Proteiniborus sp. DW1: one gene and its partner. The main gene of each other region encodes a partner of the protein of the gene in region 2 in a complex. Links are inferred from orthologs where the notes say so. Each region holds a gene or a part of one and is shown on either strand. Other genes may lie near its edges. The genes, in order: rpsG and tig.

What was found.
Region 1: the proteins of tig (region 2) and rpsG are in contact, whole or in part, in a crystal structure (PDB 3GTY), measured with the Thermotoga maritima proteins. The link is inferred for Proteiniborus sp. DW1 from one-to-one orthologs. Residues at the interface, in WP_004081061.1 of Thermotoga maritima: Glu122, Val124, Val129, Leu130, Tyr133, Glu188, Gly259, Ile262, Tyr263, Glu266, Ser270, Glu273, Gln274, Glu277, Arg308, Gln311, Ile312, Ser315, Tyr316, Glu325, Arg329, Arg336, Leu363, Phe366, Trp367, Arg373, Leu377, Arg381, Leu384, Glu387; in WP_004081843.1 of Thermotoga maritima: Lys34, Lys52, Lys55, Glu59, Arg62, Gln63, Glu66, Asn67, Lys69, Val71, Arg95, Ala109, Lys110, Lys111, Gly112, Arg113, Pro114, Glu117, Glu121, Ile124, Ala125, Tyr127, Asn128, Asn129, Thr130, Gly131, Lys135, Asp139, Arg142, Met143.

The regions. Positions count from the first base shown.
Region 1 is NZ_FMDO01000051.1:241-3,992, forward strand. What follows is about bases 957-3,752. They hold rpsG (30S ribosomal protein S7), read right to left. Parts: upstream 2,692-3,752; coding sequence 2,221-2,691; downstream 957-2,220. Other genes in these bases: fusA (elongation factor G), read right to left, coding at 957-2,140; rpsL (30S ribosomal protein S12), read right to left, coding at 2,831-3,247; DW1_RS12640 (ribosomal L7Ae/L30e/S12e/Gadd45 family protein), read right to left, coding at 3,272-3,514; rpoC (DNA-directed RNA polymerase subunit beta'), read right to left, coding at 3,654-3,752. Outside these bases: more of fusA, read right to left, coding at 74-956.
Region 2 is NZ_FMDO01000007.1:240,245-252,363, reverse strand. What follows is about bases 3,310-6,295. They hold tig (trigger factor), read right to left. Parts: upstream 5,453-6,295; coding sequence 4,166-5,452; downstream 3,310-4,165. Other genes in these bases: clpP (ATP-dependent Clp endopeptidase proteolytic subunit ClpP), read right to left, coding at 3,556-4,140; clpX (ATP-dependent Clp protease ATP-binding subunit ClpX), read right to left, coding at 3,310-3,533. In the rest of the region: DW1_RS02505 (aminotransferase class I/II-fold pyridoxal phosphate-dependent enzyme), read left to right, coding at 1-472; speE (polyamine aminopropyltransferase), read left to right, coding at 486-1,340; speB (agmatinase), read left to right, coding at 1,327-2,184; more of clpX, read right to left, coding at 2,259-3,309; DW1_RS02465 (ATP-dependent DNA helicase), read right to left, coding at 6,313-8,658; DW1_RS02460 (GreA/GreB family elongation factor), read left to right, coding at 8,897-9,337; DW1_RS02455 (MATE family efflux transporter), read right to left, coding at 9,398-10,741; DW1_RS02450 (uroporphyrinogen decarboxylase family protein), read right to left, coding at 11,137-12,000; DW1_RS02445 (ASKHA domain-containing protein), read right to left, coding at 12,014-12,119. UniProt on the Bacillus subtilis protein: Involved in protein export. Acts as a chaperone by maintaining the newly synthesized protein in an open conformation. Functions as a peptidyl-prolyl cis-trans isomerase.

The DNA of each region.
Region 1 (3,752 bases), on a different replicon or contig from region 2:
TAGACATAAGCAGCTTGCACGAAATCAAAGATTTCGACAATTTGCTTATGCTATAGTTATAAAATACAAAACATTATTTATTTATAATTTTCTCAGCTAAATTATTTGGAACTGCTTCATAATGGTCAAACTGCATTGTATATGTTCCACGACCTTGAGTTTTTGAACGAAGATCAGTTGCGTATCCAAACATTTCTGCTAGGGGCACAAATCCTCTTACAACTTGTAGACCATTTCTTGATTCCATACCTTCGATTCTACCTCTTCTTGAGTTAAGGTCACCAATTACGTCTCCCATATACTCTTCTGGCATTACAACTTCAACCTTCATATATGGTTCAAGTATTACAGGATTTGCTTTTTTCATACCATCTTTAAATGCCATCGAACCTGCAATCTTAAATGCCATTTCTGATGAGTCAACCTCATGGTATGATCCATCATATAGAGTTACTCTAAAGTCAAGAACCTCATATCCAGCAAGCACACCGTTTTGCATAGCTTCTTGAATACCATTGTCTACAGCTGGTATATACTCTTTTGGAATAGCTCCCCCAACAATTTTATTGACAAACTCATAGCCTTCTCCTGGTTGTCTTGGTTCCATCTTAATTTTTACGTGTCCATATTGTCCACGTCCACCAGATTGTCTTGCATATTTAGCTTCTACTTCAACCTCTTTAGTTATAGTCTCTTTATATGCAACCTGTGGGCTACCTACATTAGCTTCTACTTTAAATTCTCTAAGAAGTCTGTCAACAATAATTTCTAAGTGCAACTCACCCATTCCTGCTATTATTGTTTGACCAGTTTCTTGGTCAGTATAAGCTTTAAATGTTGGATCTTCCTCTGCTAATTTAGCTAAAGCTACTCCCATCTTGTCTTGGCTGGCTTTAGATTTAGGCTCTATAGCAACTCTAATAACTGGCTCTGGGAATTCCATGGATTCAAGTATAATAGGATGACTTTCTGCACAGAGGGTATCTCCAGTTGCAGTATCTTTAAGCCCTACTGCCGCAGCAATATCTCCTGCATAAACCCTATCCAATTCTTCTCTCTTATTGGCATGCATTTGTAGTATACGGCCTATTCTTTCTTTTTTGTTTTTTGTTGAGTTTAATACATATGATCCTGATTCCAATATCCCAGAGTAAACTCTAAAAAAAGCAAGTTTACCTACATAAGGGTCTGCCATTATTTTAAATGCTAGAGCTGCAAAAGGCTCATCATCTGATGAAATTCTTTCTTCAACATCTTCTGAACCTGGTTTAACTCCTGTTATGTGTGGTACATCAATAGGAGCTGGCATGTAATCAACTACTGCATCTAGAAGTGGTTGAATACCTCTATTTCTATATGCTGAACCACATAAAACTGGAGTTACTTTACAAGCAATTGTAGCACTTCTTAAGGCTTTCTTTATTTCTTCAACACTTACCTCTTCACCTTCTAGGTATTTCATCATTAGCTCTTCATCTTCTTCTGCTACAGCTTCTACTAAAGCCTCTCTATATTCTTTTACTGTATCTAACATATCCGCTGGAACATCTATTATTTCATACTCTTTTCCAAGCTCATCCTTGTATATTCTTGCTTGCATATTGATTATGTCAATGATACCCTTGAAGTCACTTTCTGAACCTATTGGTATTTGTATAGGAACAGCATTAGCTTTTAATCTTTCCTTCATCATTTCAACTGCTCTAAAGAAATCTGCACCTGTAGTGTCCATTTTGTTTACAAAAGCCATACGTGGAACATGGTACTTGTCAGCTTGACGCCATACTGTTTCTGATTGTGGCTCCACACCGCCTTTTGCACAAAAAACTGCTACTGCGCCATCGAGAACACGAAGAGATCTTTCTACCTCAACGGTAAAATCAACGTGTCCTGGTGTATCTATTATATTTATCCTATGACCATTCCATTGAGCCGTAGTTGCTGCAGAAGTTATTGTGATTCCTCTTTCCTGTTCTTGCTCCATCCAATCCATCGTAGCGGAACCTTCGTGGGTTTCGCCTATTTTATGTGTTCTACCTGTATAGAATAGGATTCTTTCAGTAGTAGTTGTTTTTCCTGCATCTATGTGAGCCATAATACCAATATTTCGAGTTTTTTCTAAAGAAAATTCTCTAGGCACAGTAATCCTCCTTTCTGCTACTTATTTCAAATTTTTTATTTCTATCCAACTTTGATTGTAACCATAATTGACTAAATTTATTACCATCTGTAATGTGCAAAAGCCTTATTAGCCTCAGCCATTTTATGAGTGTCTTCTCTCTTTTTAACACTTGCACCAGTGTTGTTAGCAGCATCCATGATTTCTTTAGCTAGTTTTTCACTCATAGTTTTTTCTCCTCTTTTTCTAGAGTACTCTGCTAGCCATCTTAATCCTAGAGTTTGCCTTCTTTCTGGTCTAACTTCAACTGGCACTTGATAAGTTGCTCCACCTACACGTCTTGCTTTAACTTCAAGTACAGGCATTATATTGTTAAATCCTTTATAGAAAACTTCTAATGGATCTTCACCTGTTTTTTCTCTTATATAGTCAAAGGCATCGTACACTATTCTTTGTGCTACTCCTTTTTTACCATCAAGCATTATTTGGTTAATTAATTTAGTAACTACTTTATCTTTATATATTGGATCTGGACTAACTTGTCTTTTTGGAATATGTCCTTTTCTTGGCACTATTCTTCCCTCCTTAAACATTTAGATTAATTCATAGGTACTCGACATTAGAAGCTTGTCGTCAGCGCACTAAAATGCATATATATAAACAGCCTTTAGCTCATGACGCTAAAACCCCGCATTTCCGTACCTGATATCATTATTTTTTCTTAGGTTTCTTTGCACCATATTTTGATCTAGATTGCATTCTCTTGTCTACACCAGCTGCATCTAATGTTCCTCTTACGATATGGTATCTAACCCCTGGTAAGTCTTTAACCCTTCCACCTCTTATAAGAACAACGCTGTGCTCTTGTAAGTTGTGACCTATACCTGGGATATATGCGTTAACCTCTAAACCATTAGTAAGTCTAACTCTGGCAATTTTTCTTAAAGCTGAGTTAGGTTTCTTAGGTGTTACAGTTCTAACAGATACACATACACCTCTTTTTTGAGGAGAGTTTACTTTAGTTGTTCTTTTCTTAAGAGAGTTTAAACCTACTCCTAAGTGAGCTGATTTTGATTTGTAAACAACTTCTTCTCTACCTTTTTTAATTAATTGGCTAATTGTTGGCATCAAAGCACCTCCTTCCAAATTTGACTACTTTAAAATGGCAGCAACTGCCGCACTTACATCAATACCACAGGCCTTACCTAACTCCTTCATACTTGGAGCGTATATTATTTCAATAGACTTTTCATTGCATAAATTGATAATATCCTGTACTACTTTAGTATCTGCATCTTCTGCAACATATATTGTTAGAACTTCATCATTATTTATTGCCCTTCTGGCCTGCTTAATACCAACAACCTTTTTTGTATCTTTAAGATTAGTCAGCATTTTAGTTTCCTCCTTCACTTAACATCTAGAAGATTATGCAGCTTTAGCTACATAATCTTCTTTGATTCAAAAGAGTCAACCTGCAATTTTACACACTTATATATTTTAACATCTGTTATAAGCAGTGTCAACATTTATATTATTCAATATTAATTTCTTCATCTATTTCTTCAACTATTTCTTCATCTGGATGCTTCAAGGCAATTTCCTTATATTTTCTCATGCCAGTACCTGCAGG
Region 2 (12,119 bases):
TGTAAATACGTTAAACATAGGCCTTGCTGGCATCGAAGTATACGATATGTTACGTGATGACTATTCTATACAGCTAGAGTTTGGAGATTTAGCTAATTTCCTTGCTATTATCTCAGTAGGTGATAGTTATTTTGCTATTGAAAGATTAGTATCTGCTCTTGCAGAAATAAAGAGAACTAATAAAAAAGATAAATCTAATATGATTGAACATGAGTATATTACACCAGTGGTAAAGATTTCTCCTAAAACAGCATTCTATGCTAATAAGAAGAAGGTAAAGCTATCAGAAAGCATTGGTGAAATCAGTGGTGAATCTATTATGTGCTATCCACCTGGAATACCGATATTGGCACCCGGAGAGATGATAACAAGGGAATCTGTAGATTATATTTTATACTCAAAAGAAAAAGGCTGTCTCGTAACAGGAATGGAAGATATGAAACTAGGTTATATAAATGTTTTAGATATTTAGGGAGGTGTAATTGATGGAATTATGGTATACAGAAGAGCATACAGATAGTGTTAGGTTTTCAATAAAGGTAAAGAAGCAAATATACAGCGCTGAAAGTCCATTTCAACAAATAGATATATTTGACTCTGATGAATTTGGTAGATTTCTCACTCTTGATGGTTTGATGATGGCAACGGAAAAAGATGAATTCATCTATCACGATATGATTGTCCATGTACCTATGGCAGTAAAGCCTGATATCAAAAGGGTACTTGTAATAGGTGCAGGCGACGGCGGAACAGTTAGAGAGCTCACTCGTTATGACTCAATCGAAAAAATAGATATGGTTGAAATAGATAAAATGGTAGTAGAGGTTTGTAAGGAACATATGCCTCAAACTGCTGCTAAACTTGATGATCCGAGAGTCACATTGTATTTTGAAGATGGACTAAAATTTGTACGCTCTAAGGAAAATGAATATGACCTTATTATTGTAGATTCTACAGATCCAATTGGTCCTGGAGAAGGGTTATTTACTAAAGAATTCTATGGGAATTGCTATAAGGCGTTAAATGATGAAGGTATCTTAGTAAACCAGCATGAAAGCCCATATTATAAGGAATATGCTAACTCAATGAAAAGAGCACATAAGAGAATAAGAGAGCTTTTCCCTATATGTAGGGTTTATCAGGCTCATATACCAACATATCCATCTGGTCACTGGCTTTTTGGATTTGCTTCAAAGAAGGTAGACCCTGTGGCTGACCTAGATGCTGATAGATGGAATTCTCTAGGCATTAAAACAAAATACTACAACACAGAGCTACATAAGGGTTCTTTTGCATTGCCAAACTACGTAAAGGAAATGATTGACTATGAAAACAAATAAAAATGTTCAAAATCTAATTGGCTGTGATAAAACGTATGATGAAGCAAATATAGTTGTTTTCGGTGCTCCTTATGATGGAACTACTTCATATAGACCTGGAACTAGATTTGCAGCTAAGGTAATGAGAGCAGAAAGTGTTCTAGGCTTTGAATCTTATAGTCCATATCAGGATAAGGACTTAACTGAAATAGCAGTATGTGATTATGGAGATTTAGTACTTCCATATGGAGGTCCCGAGTTAATATTAGATATAATCTCAGATTTCACTAGGGATGTTCTATCTGATGAAAAGATACCTGTTATGATAGGTGGAGAACATTTAGTTACCTTGGGAACAGTAAGAGCTTTGGTAGAAAAATATCCTGATTTACATGTTATCCATTTTGATGCTCATACTGACTTACGTCATGAGTTTTTCGGTAGGGAATTATCTCATGCAACTGTAATGAGAAGAGTTTGGGATCTTGTAGGAGATGGGAAGATATTCCAGATGGGTATACGTTCTGGTGATAGATCTGAATTTGAATGGGCTAAGGAACATTTGCATCAATGCAGATATAATTGTGATACAATAGATTATATTATAGAGCAAACTAAAGGAAAACCAGTTTATGTAACCATTGACCTAGATGTATTAGACCCTTCTGTTTTCCCTGGAACAGGAACTCCTGAGCCAGGTGGAGTAGATTTCAAAACTCTTTTAGACTGTATCTTAAAAATGTCTGAATTAAATATAGTAGGTGCAGATATTAATGAACTATCTCCTCACTATGACCCAAGTGGTTCTTCAACTGCTGTGGCTATAAAGACGCTGAGAGAGTTGTTATTAGTAGTGCATAAATAAATATCTACTTCTTGAGATCCTTTGCCAAGGCTCAGGATGACAAAAATGTCGAGGAATGATTTCCTCGACATTTTTTATGCTGTTTCTTCTTTATTAGATTTTTTAGTTTTCTTCTTTTTTCTCTTATCAGAAAGAAGTAGAGTAGGTTCTGTTTTATTTAGTATAGTATCTTTTGTGATGATACATTTTTCTATATCTTCTCTAGAAGGTATATCATACATTATATCAAGCATTACCTCTTCTAGTATTCCCCTAAGACCTCTTGCTCCAGATTTTCTTTCAATGGCCTTTTCTGCTACTACTTCTAAGGCTTCATGGTCTATTTCTAACTCTACACCATCCATGATAAATAGCTCCTTATATTGTTTGACTAGAGCATTCTTAGGTTTAGTTAATATCTCTATAAGAGCTTCCTTATCTAAGAGATTTAAAGTAACCATTACTGGAAGTCTACCAACAAACTCTGGTATCAGTCCAAACTTAAGCAAGTCTTCAGGCTGTAAGTGTTTTAGTACTTCTCCTACATCCTTAATCTCTTTACTTTGTATATCAGCACCAAAGCCCATTGCCTTTTTACCTATTCTTTTCTGGATAATATTTTCCAGTCCATCAAAAGCTCCACCAACTATAAATAGAATATTTGTAGTGTCTATTTGAATAAACTCTTGATGAGGATGTTTTCTTCCGCCTTGTGGAGGAACACTTGCCACTGTCCCTTCAAGTATCTTTAGCAAGGCCTGCTGAACTCCTTCACCACTTACATCCCTAGTAATAGATGGATTTTCTGATTTTCTAGCTATCTTGTCAATCTCATCAATATATACTATACCTTTTTCTGCTCTCTCTATATCGTAATCAGCAGCTTGAATAAGCTTTAGCAATATGTTCTCAACATCTTCGCCTACATACCCTGCTTCAGTAAGAGACGTTGCATCCGCAATAGCAAAAGGAACATTTAATATTTTCGCTAGTGTCTGCGCTAATAGTGTCTTTCCTGAACCTGTAGGTCCTATCATAACTATGTTACTTTTTTGTAGGTCTATATCATCAGATGTTACTTTTCTATTTATTCTCTTGTAATGATTATATACTGCAACAGCTAAAGCTCTCTTTGCTCTATCTTGTTTAATTACATACTCATCCAAAACCTTTTTAATATCTACTGGTTTTGGTAGTTCTTTCATCTCAAGTTCGAAAGTATCTTCAAATTCCTCGTCAATTATTTCTTGACATAACTCAATACACTCATCGCATATATACACATTAGGTCCTGCAACAAGTCTTCTTACCTGTTCTTGAGATTTACCACAAAATGAACACTTAAGCTGCTTTTCTTCATATTTTGGCATGGTTCACCTCTCCTAACTAACTTTATTTCCTAAATTCTATTACTTCATCTATTATACCATATTCTTTAGCTTGCTCAGCAGACATAAAATTATCTCTGTCTGTATCCCTTGCAATTTTCTCTAGAGGTTGACCAGTCCTATCACTTAATATCTTATTTATTTGATCCCTTGATTTTAATATTCTCTCAGCATGAATTTTAATATCTTCAGCCTGCCCCCTAGTGCCACCTAAAGGCTGGTGTATCATAACCTCCGCATTTGGTAGTGCATATCTTTTGCCTTTGGCTCCTGCTGCTAATAAAAATGCACCCATACTAGCTGCCATTCCAATGCAAATAGTAGAAACATCTGGCTTTATATATTGCATAGTATCATATATTGCAAAGCCTGAAGTAATGGAACCACCAGGGCTATTTATATAAAGCTGAATATCCTTATCTGGATCTTCTGCTTCTAAAAACAAAAGTTGTGCTACTACAAGGCTTGCTGTAACATCATTAATTTCATCGCTTATGAATATTATTCTTTCTTTTAAAAGCCTTGAATAAATATCGTATGATCTTTCCCCTCTGTTTGTTTGCTCAACAACCATTGGAACTAAAGCCATGTTATCTCCTCCCTAATTACTCTAATTAAGACAGTTTAGCTTCCCTTACTAAAAATTCAACTGTCTTTCTCTTAATTATACCCTTTTTAATATACTCTAAATCGTTAGCCTTTAAGCTAGCTTTAAATTTGTCAGCATCCTGGTTATAGCTCTTAGCAAAATCTTCAAGTTCCTTATTTAGTTCTTCTTCTGTAGCTTCAATTCCCTCTTTCTCTGAAATAGCTGCAAGCACTAAATCTGCTTTAACAAATTTCTCAGCATTTGGCTTAAACTGCTCTCTTAAATCTTCTATTTGTGTACCAGTTAATTCTAAGTATTTTTCAAACTCTAAACCTTGGTATCTTAGTCTGTATGCAAAATCATTTATGTCATCGTCTATTTGTCTATCAATCATTACTTCTGGAATATCTACTTCACATAATTCTGCTACTTTTTCTACTACCTTATTTTCATTTTCAGCCTTTTCTCTTTGTTCAGCTTGTTTTTTTAGTCTATTCATTATATCAGCTTTTAATTCATCTAGCGTATCAAATTCACTTACATCTTTAGCAAATTCATCATCTAAAGCTGGTAATTCTTTTTCTTTTATTTCATGTATTATAACTTTGAATATAGCATCTTTACCTGCTAAATTCTCTGCATGATATTCTTCTGGAAAAGTAACCTTTACTTCAACTTCCTCTTCTTTATTTTTTCCCACAAGTTGATCTTCGAATCCAGGGATAAATCTGCCAGAACCGATTTCAAGAGTTTGGTTTTGTGCTGTACCACCTTCAAATTGCTCTTCTCCTACAAATCCTGAATAGTCAATAGTTAATATATCCCCTTGTTTTACTGGTCTGTCACCAGCATCTACAATTCTAGCATTTCTCTCTCGCATTGTTTTTAGCTCTGCTTCTACTTCTTCTTCTGTAACATTATACTCTGATTTTTCTACTTCTATACCCTTGTACTCACCAAGCTTAACTTCTGGCATAACTGTAACATCAGCTGTAAACACTACTGCTTTTCCTTTTTCAATATCTTCAACGTCTACAGTTGGTCTATCTACTGGGTCAAGTTTGTGTTCTTCTATAGCTTTATCATATGCTTCTGGAAATACAATGTTTATTGCATCTTCATAGAAAATTCCTTCTCCATAGTTCATTTCAATTATCTTTCTAGGAGCTTTTCCTTTTCTAAATCCTGGAATATTAAATCTGTGCTTGTTTTTTTGATAAGCCTGTTGAACACCTTTCTCAAATGTTTCTGCATCTACCTCGATTTTTAATGTAACAACATTATTTTCTTTTTTTACTACTGATGAACTCATTAACTTTCCTCCTTAAACCTTTATATTAGTCTCTCTAATTCACACGTATTTAAATCACTGACATACTGATGAGATATTTCCGAAAGTCCGTGCCTATGTATGGTGTGAATAAATAAATTTGAAGAATTCCTATATACTGCAAATAATCTTAATGTCGTTTCAATTATAAGGCTACAACCAGTGTAATTTAACCATTCGTATGACTTCCTTATGATTAACCACTATATTATATCATAAATTCTTCCCATGTCCAATTGTACCATACATTTTTTAAAAAAATATAAGAAAAAACCAATGGAATATACCATTGGCTATTATGGTGCGGGAGAGAGGACTTGAACCCCCACGTCTATGACACTAGATCCTAAGTCTAGCGCGTCTGCCAGTTCCGCCACTCCCGCATAGTTATTTTTCTTACTGACTTGATTATTATATCATGCATTTAAAAATAAAGTCAATAGATTTTTAAGAAATTTATTGTGAATCTTATTGAGAAAAGTTCTTTTACATTTGCATTCGCTAAAAAATCACTGACATTTACATTGGCTATTATGGTGCGGGAGAGAGGACTTGAACCCCCACGTCTATGACACTAGATCCTAAGTCTAGCGCGTCTGCCAGTTCCGCCACTCCCGCATAGATTGTTTTTATTAACGACAAAGAATATTATATCACGTACAGAAATAAAGTCAATAAGTTTTTAAAATTTTTTTTGGAGGTAATATGATGTAATATAAGGGAATTTTTACACTTCCATATCAATCAAAGATATATAGTACAGGAAACTCAAAGGAAAACACAAAAAATACCTCTAAAAATTTTATAACAAAGAATCTCTCATAATTCTAGCTCTCTTCCTGCTACCCCCAGAACTTACTGAGATACTTTTCTATATTATCTTTATTTACTCTTTCATGAGGAAACCATTCTTTAGGAAATAATCTTTGATAATTTGAGTATACAAATCTTTCATCTAATAGCAGAATAACTCCCCTATCCTCTTCTGTACGAATTAATCGCCCTGCTGCCTGAAGGACCTTAGTCATGCCAGGGTACATGTATGAGTATTCGTAGCCTAGCTTATTTACCTTGTTAAAATAATCTTTAATGATATCTCTTTCTAAGCAAATCTGTGGTAGCCCTACTCCAACTATTATAACCCCTATTAGTCTATCATGCTTAAGATCGATTCCTTCTGAGAATATTCCTCCAAGAACACAAAAACCTAAGACATTTTTCTCATTATCTATTTCAAATAGTTCCAAAAAATCTTCTCTCTCTTCTTCAGTCATATTAGGCTCTTGAATGTAGGTTTCATACTCTGGATACTTTTCTTTGAATAATTCATAAACCTTATTCATATATTGATAGGATGGAAAGAAGATTAGATAATTTCCCTTCTTGACATTTAATACAGAGTTAATATACTCCACAATATCTGAATAACTTCTTTCTCTATCTCTATACTTGGTTGAAATCCTATCTGCCACAAGAATTTGCCTGTTTTCTATAGAAAAAGGAGAATTTAAATAAATAGTATAATCATCCTCTTCCCCGCCTAATATGTTCTTATGATAATCCATTGGAATCAATGTAGCAGAGAAAAATATAGCTGCCTTGCCTTTTTTTAATGTTTCCTTTAATAAATGTGATGGATCTAGACAATAGAGCTTTAGTCTTACATCTTTATTAGAGTTTTCTACATAGGTAATATATTTATCGTCATACAACTCGCATATTCTTGTAAAAGCCAAAGCATCAAAATATAGGCTTAAATGTTCTTCGTATCTTTCAGCATTTTTTTGTCTTAATAAGTATTCTTCACATTCTGCAATGAATTTTTTAAGGTAATAGTATATATCCCCATCTAACTCTTCTTTAATATAATAACCATTGGAATCGCACTTCTTTTTTTGCTCAAGCATATATTGATTGATTTTGTTTAGAGCTTTAGATAGTTTAGGGTAAGTAGTCTTAACTTCTCTTTTAAAGTCCAGAAAGGGCTTCTTAAAAAGCTCTGCTGAATACATTTCTCTAGCTCTATCTACTAGATTATGGGCTTCGTCAATTAGAAATACATAGTCTCCTCCCTTTTCTGCAAAAAACCTTTTTAAGCTTACACTAGGATCAAATACATAATTATAGTCACAAATAACTGCATCCGCCCATAAAGTTAAGTCTAATGAAAATTCAAAAGGACATACACAGTGCCTTAGTGCATATTTTTCAATAGTTTCTCTATTTAGTTCATCCTCATTCTTTAAAATATCCATTATGGCATCATTTACTCTGTCATAATGGCCTTTAGCATATTCACATGCTTCTGGGCTGCAGGTTGCTTTTTCTTTAAAGCATATTTTATCTTTAGCAGTAAGTACTACAGTCTTAACATCTAATCCATTTTCTCTCATTAGTGAAAATGCCTCTCCAGCCACAGTTCGGGTTATGGTTTTAGCTGTTAGATAAAATATTTTAGATGTGTGTCCTTCTCCCATAGCCTTAATAGCAGGAAATGCTGTAGATATGGTCTTACCTATTCCAGTAGGGGCTTGGGCATATAGTTTTTTCTCATTTACTATTGTCTTATATGCAGCAACTGCTAATTCCCTCTGTCCCTTTCTATACTTTTCATGAGGAAAGGATAATTCTTTTATAGAAGCATTTCTTTTAATATTCCACTTATGCTGCATTTCTGTCCATATAAAATACTTCTGAATCAAGTCAAAGAAAAAGCTCTTTAGCTCTTCAAAGCTAAATTCCTTAACTATACGCTTAATTTCATCTGTGTCTATTTGATAATATGTTAACTGGACATTTATATATTGTAGCTCTTTTTCCTCAGCATAAATAAAGGCATAGCATTTTGCCTGTGCCCAATGAAGAGGATTGTAATCTTCATCTATTTTTTCAATAGGTGCTGCAGTGCTTTTTATTTCATCTATTGTAACAAGTCCATTTTCTATAATAATACCGTCTGCTCTACCTTCTAGGCTTAAGATGTATTCTTCATATTCTATGTCATATTTAAGAATAACCTCAGAATCGTAGTTTTCTCCACTGGTGCTTTGCACCTTCTTATGTATCCTAGTCCCTTCTAATGCCCTGTTGTTGCTACTACCTACAAATCCTGAGTCTATATCTCCAGTTCTTAGAATGAATTCTACTAGATTACGAACAGACACCTTTATTTTCTGCTTTAATTTCATGGTTACCAACCTACTATCTATAATTCTCTAGCTATAATAGTATTAGAAAATAGCTTTCTTTGCAATATTTATAATCATTATTAAATCTTTGTTATTAAGTGGTAATGTCAGTCATTGTTGACAATGATTAACAGCTATGATATGATTATATATGAGCCATTCCGTATTTCTACGGAATGGCTTGTTGTATATGGAAACATTTGCCATTTAATGTATATGGGGATAGGGGGGATATTACATGTCCATAGAAGTAAAAACAATATATGAAAAACTTATAGAGCATTTAGTTCAAATTGAAGAAGAAAAAAGCGAAGTCATTGAAGAGTACTACTATGAAATGTCTGCCGAGAGGTTAGAGTTCGAAACCCTAATAGCAGATTATATTTCACAGATATATAAGTATGTGAAAAAAATGAAAAAGTCTAATAAAAAGAGCACCAATTGTCCTTTTGTAATAATCGATAGCATCGTTGAAGTGGAGGATATCAACAGTAATGAAGTAGAAAGGTTTAAAATTGTTTCTCCTTTCTTGACTACAAATCCATTAGATGGAGATTATGCTTCATATCTTTCACCAATTGGAAAAGCGCTCTTACTGAAAAAAGTAGGGGATCATGTTTTAGTAGAAACTCCTATGGAGAATATTGAGTATGAAATAAAGTCAATTGAATTAGATTAAAAAAACAAAAAGAGCTTAGCAAACTGACCTATGTCAAGTAAAAAGCTCTTTTTCTTTTTCTTATACATTTATAGATTTCCATCTACCTCGCCTGTATCTAATTACCATTAATGTTGCTTCAACTATAAACTGTATTCCTGTTGCCCACCATACAAATACAACATTCAATTTTAAAACAAATACAATAATGAATATTAAAGGCAGTCTTACTGCTAGATTTGTAACTAAAGATATTTTAAAAGGTCCCTTTGTATCTCCTGCTCCTTTTAAAGCACCTGAAACAGTCATACCTATTGCTATAGGAATCTGTTCAACCGCACCTACTCGCAAGCATCTAGATGCTAGTTCCACTGTTCCAAGGTCATTACTGAAAAGTCTCATAATTCCAAAAGGTATAAGGGCAAAAGCTAAAGCTACTAATCCCATTAACCATACTGAATACATTATAATTTTCTTCGTACTGACCTCAGCCCTCTTTATATTCTTAGCTCCTAAGCTTTGTCCAACCATAGTAGTGGCAGCTACAGCAAAGCCATAACCAGGCATATACGAAATCGATTCTGCTGCATTGGCAAGTGAATGTGCAGCAAAAGAAATAGTCCCTAATTGTGCTATCCAGAATGAAGATAACAGTCTACTTCCTTCATTCATAAATGTTTCAAGCGTAGCAGGTACACTTAGGTTTACAATATTTTTGGTTACATTTCTATTTAACTTAAATACCTTACTGATATGAAGCTTAATACCAGATTTTCCTCTAATCAAGAAAAAAAATGTAATAGAAGCTCCTAATATTTGAGCGACTCCTGTTGCAATAGCTGCTCCATTTACTCCAAGCTCGGGAAATCCAAACTTCCCAAAGATTAGCACATAGTCACCAATAATATTAAATGCATTTGCAAAAGCTGCTGATACTAAAGGAATAACTGTATTTCCAGCTCCTCTTAATATAGAATTGGCGATAAATTGTGGTATTAAAAACAATGCCCCAACAAAAACTATCCTAAGATAATTACTTCCTAGTACTATGACCTCAGGGTCATCTACTATTAGATTAAACACTGCATTTGCTGATAAGATTCCACTAAATCCTATTATAATACTGATTATAAGTCCTATTCCAATTGCTTGAGCTGCTATATTTTCAGCCTCATCTCTATTTTTAGCCCCTATTTGTCTAGATACCAATGCTGTAGCACCTATTCCAAGAGCACCAAAAATATTACTTATAGTAAACATTATCTGTGAACCTAAATTAACTGCGGATATTGAAGCAGGATTAAGTCTTCCTACCATAGCAGTATCAGCTGTCCATACAAGAGTATGAAGTGTCATTTCTAAAATTGCTGGAATAGCTAGCTTAAAAATCTGATTCCTAATATCTCTATTGTCTAATCTTTCCATAATCATTTCACCAAACCCTTTATGTTATACAATACAAATACTAGATAACATTATACCTCATTATTTTATTAAAAAACAGTATAAATTAATTAACAATTATCGTCTTAGAATATACTTGATGTTGCTATGCTAAACTGCTTTACTATATTTCTTAATATGGTATATAATTTCAGTCCTTAGCTTAGAGATCAGCCAATAAAATATATAAAAGAAATAATAAAGAGCCTAATAAACAAAGTATATCCTGCATCGACTTCTTCAATCTATGCAGGATATCTCTAGTTTTTATCATTATTTAAGTATATTATAGAAATCTATCAATATAATATGTTGAAAATAGATAAAATATAGTAATTAATCATTACTATTGCTAATAAACTCTTAAACAAATCAGGCTAGGGTATGAGTTTACAACAGATTATCTCATTTTTATTTGCTTTAGACTTCAAACACCAGTGTCCTAAAAATTCTATATCTTTATTTTCTTTTTTAGCATTTTTAATTATTTCATAATAACTTTGTCCTTCTACTTTAGTCTCTTCAACCTCTAAAAAACCAGATAATTCAAGAGATTTGGATGTTTTGATACAAAGATGAATAACTGAGTCTCCTAATTTGCCTTCAACTCTTTTCAAAATACTGTATATAGTTTTACCTGCAAAGTCTTTAAAAAACTTTGGTCCAACTATATCTAAAGAACCAGCTGGATCTGAATAGGAAATTATGTCAACTCCATTTTTTATGGATTCTAGTATATACTCCACAGTACTATTTTCGATTAATTCAAACAACTTATTAGCCTTGCCTATATCCTTTCTAGTAGCCCTAAAAAATACATTGCTATCTATAATACCTGTTCCAAGTGTAACAGGTCCTGTTATATCAAGGACTACATTTTCTCCATCTTTCTTCAATAAACTAATAGCTTTTAAAACCTCAGCAATTCTTCCTCTACTTAAATCAAATTCTTTTAAATCATCTATTGAATTGATATCCTTAATTGCATATCCTCCAATTCTATTACCATATTTATGGTCAAAGACCACTGAAGAACCAAAGGCTTCAGCTTCTACAGTATGGCAAAAAGGTATTTTACAATGCGAGGAATTCTTATATCTTTTAAGGGATTTTGACAGGATAGCCATTTTAGAGGCATCATTATTTATCTCTTCAAAAGACAAACCTAAATCCTCCAAAATACTGTCAGGTATTGAATCTACCTTCTCACCAATACACTTTAATAAATTTTTAGATGTCATTTTATCACCTTTTCTAGAAATTTAGCTGACCAATAAAAATATCTTGAAAATTTTCTTTTAGAGACAGTTCCAACACTTCCATATCCCTCTTAATATCATATACTTTTCTATAACAATCC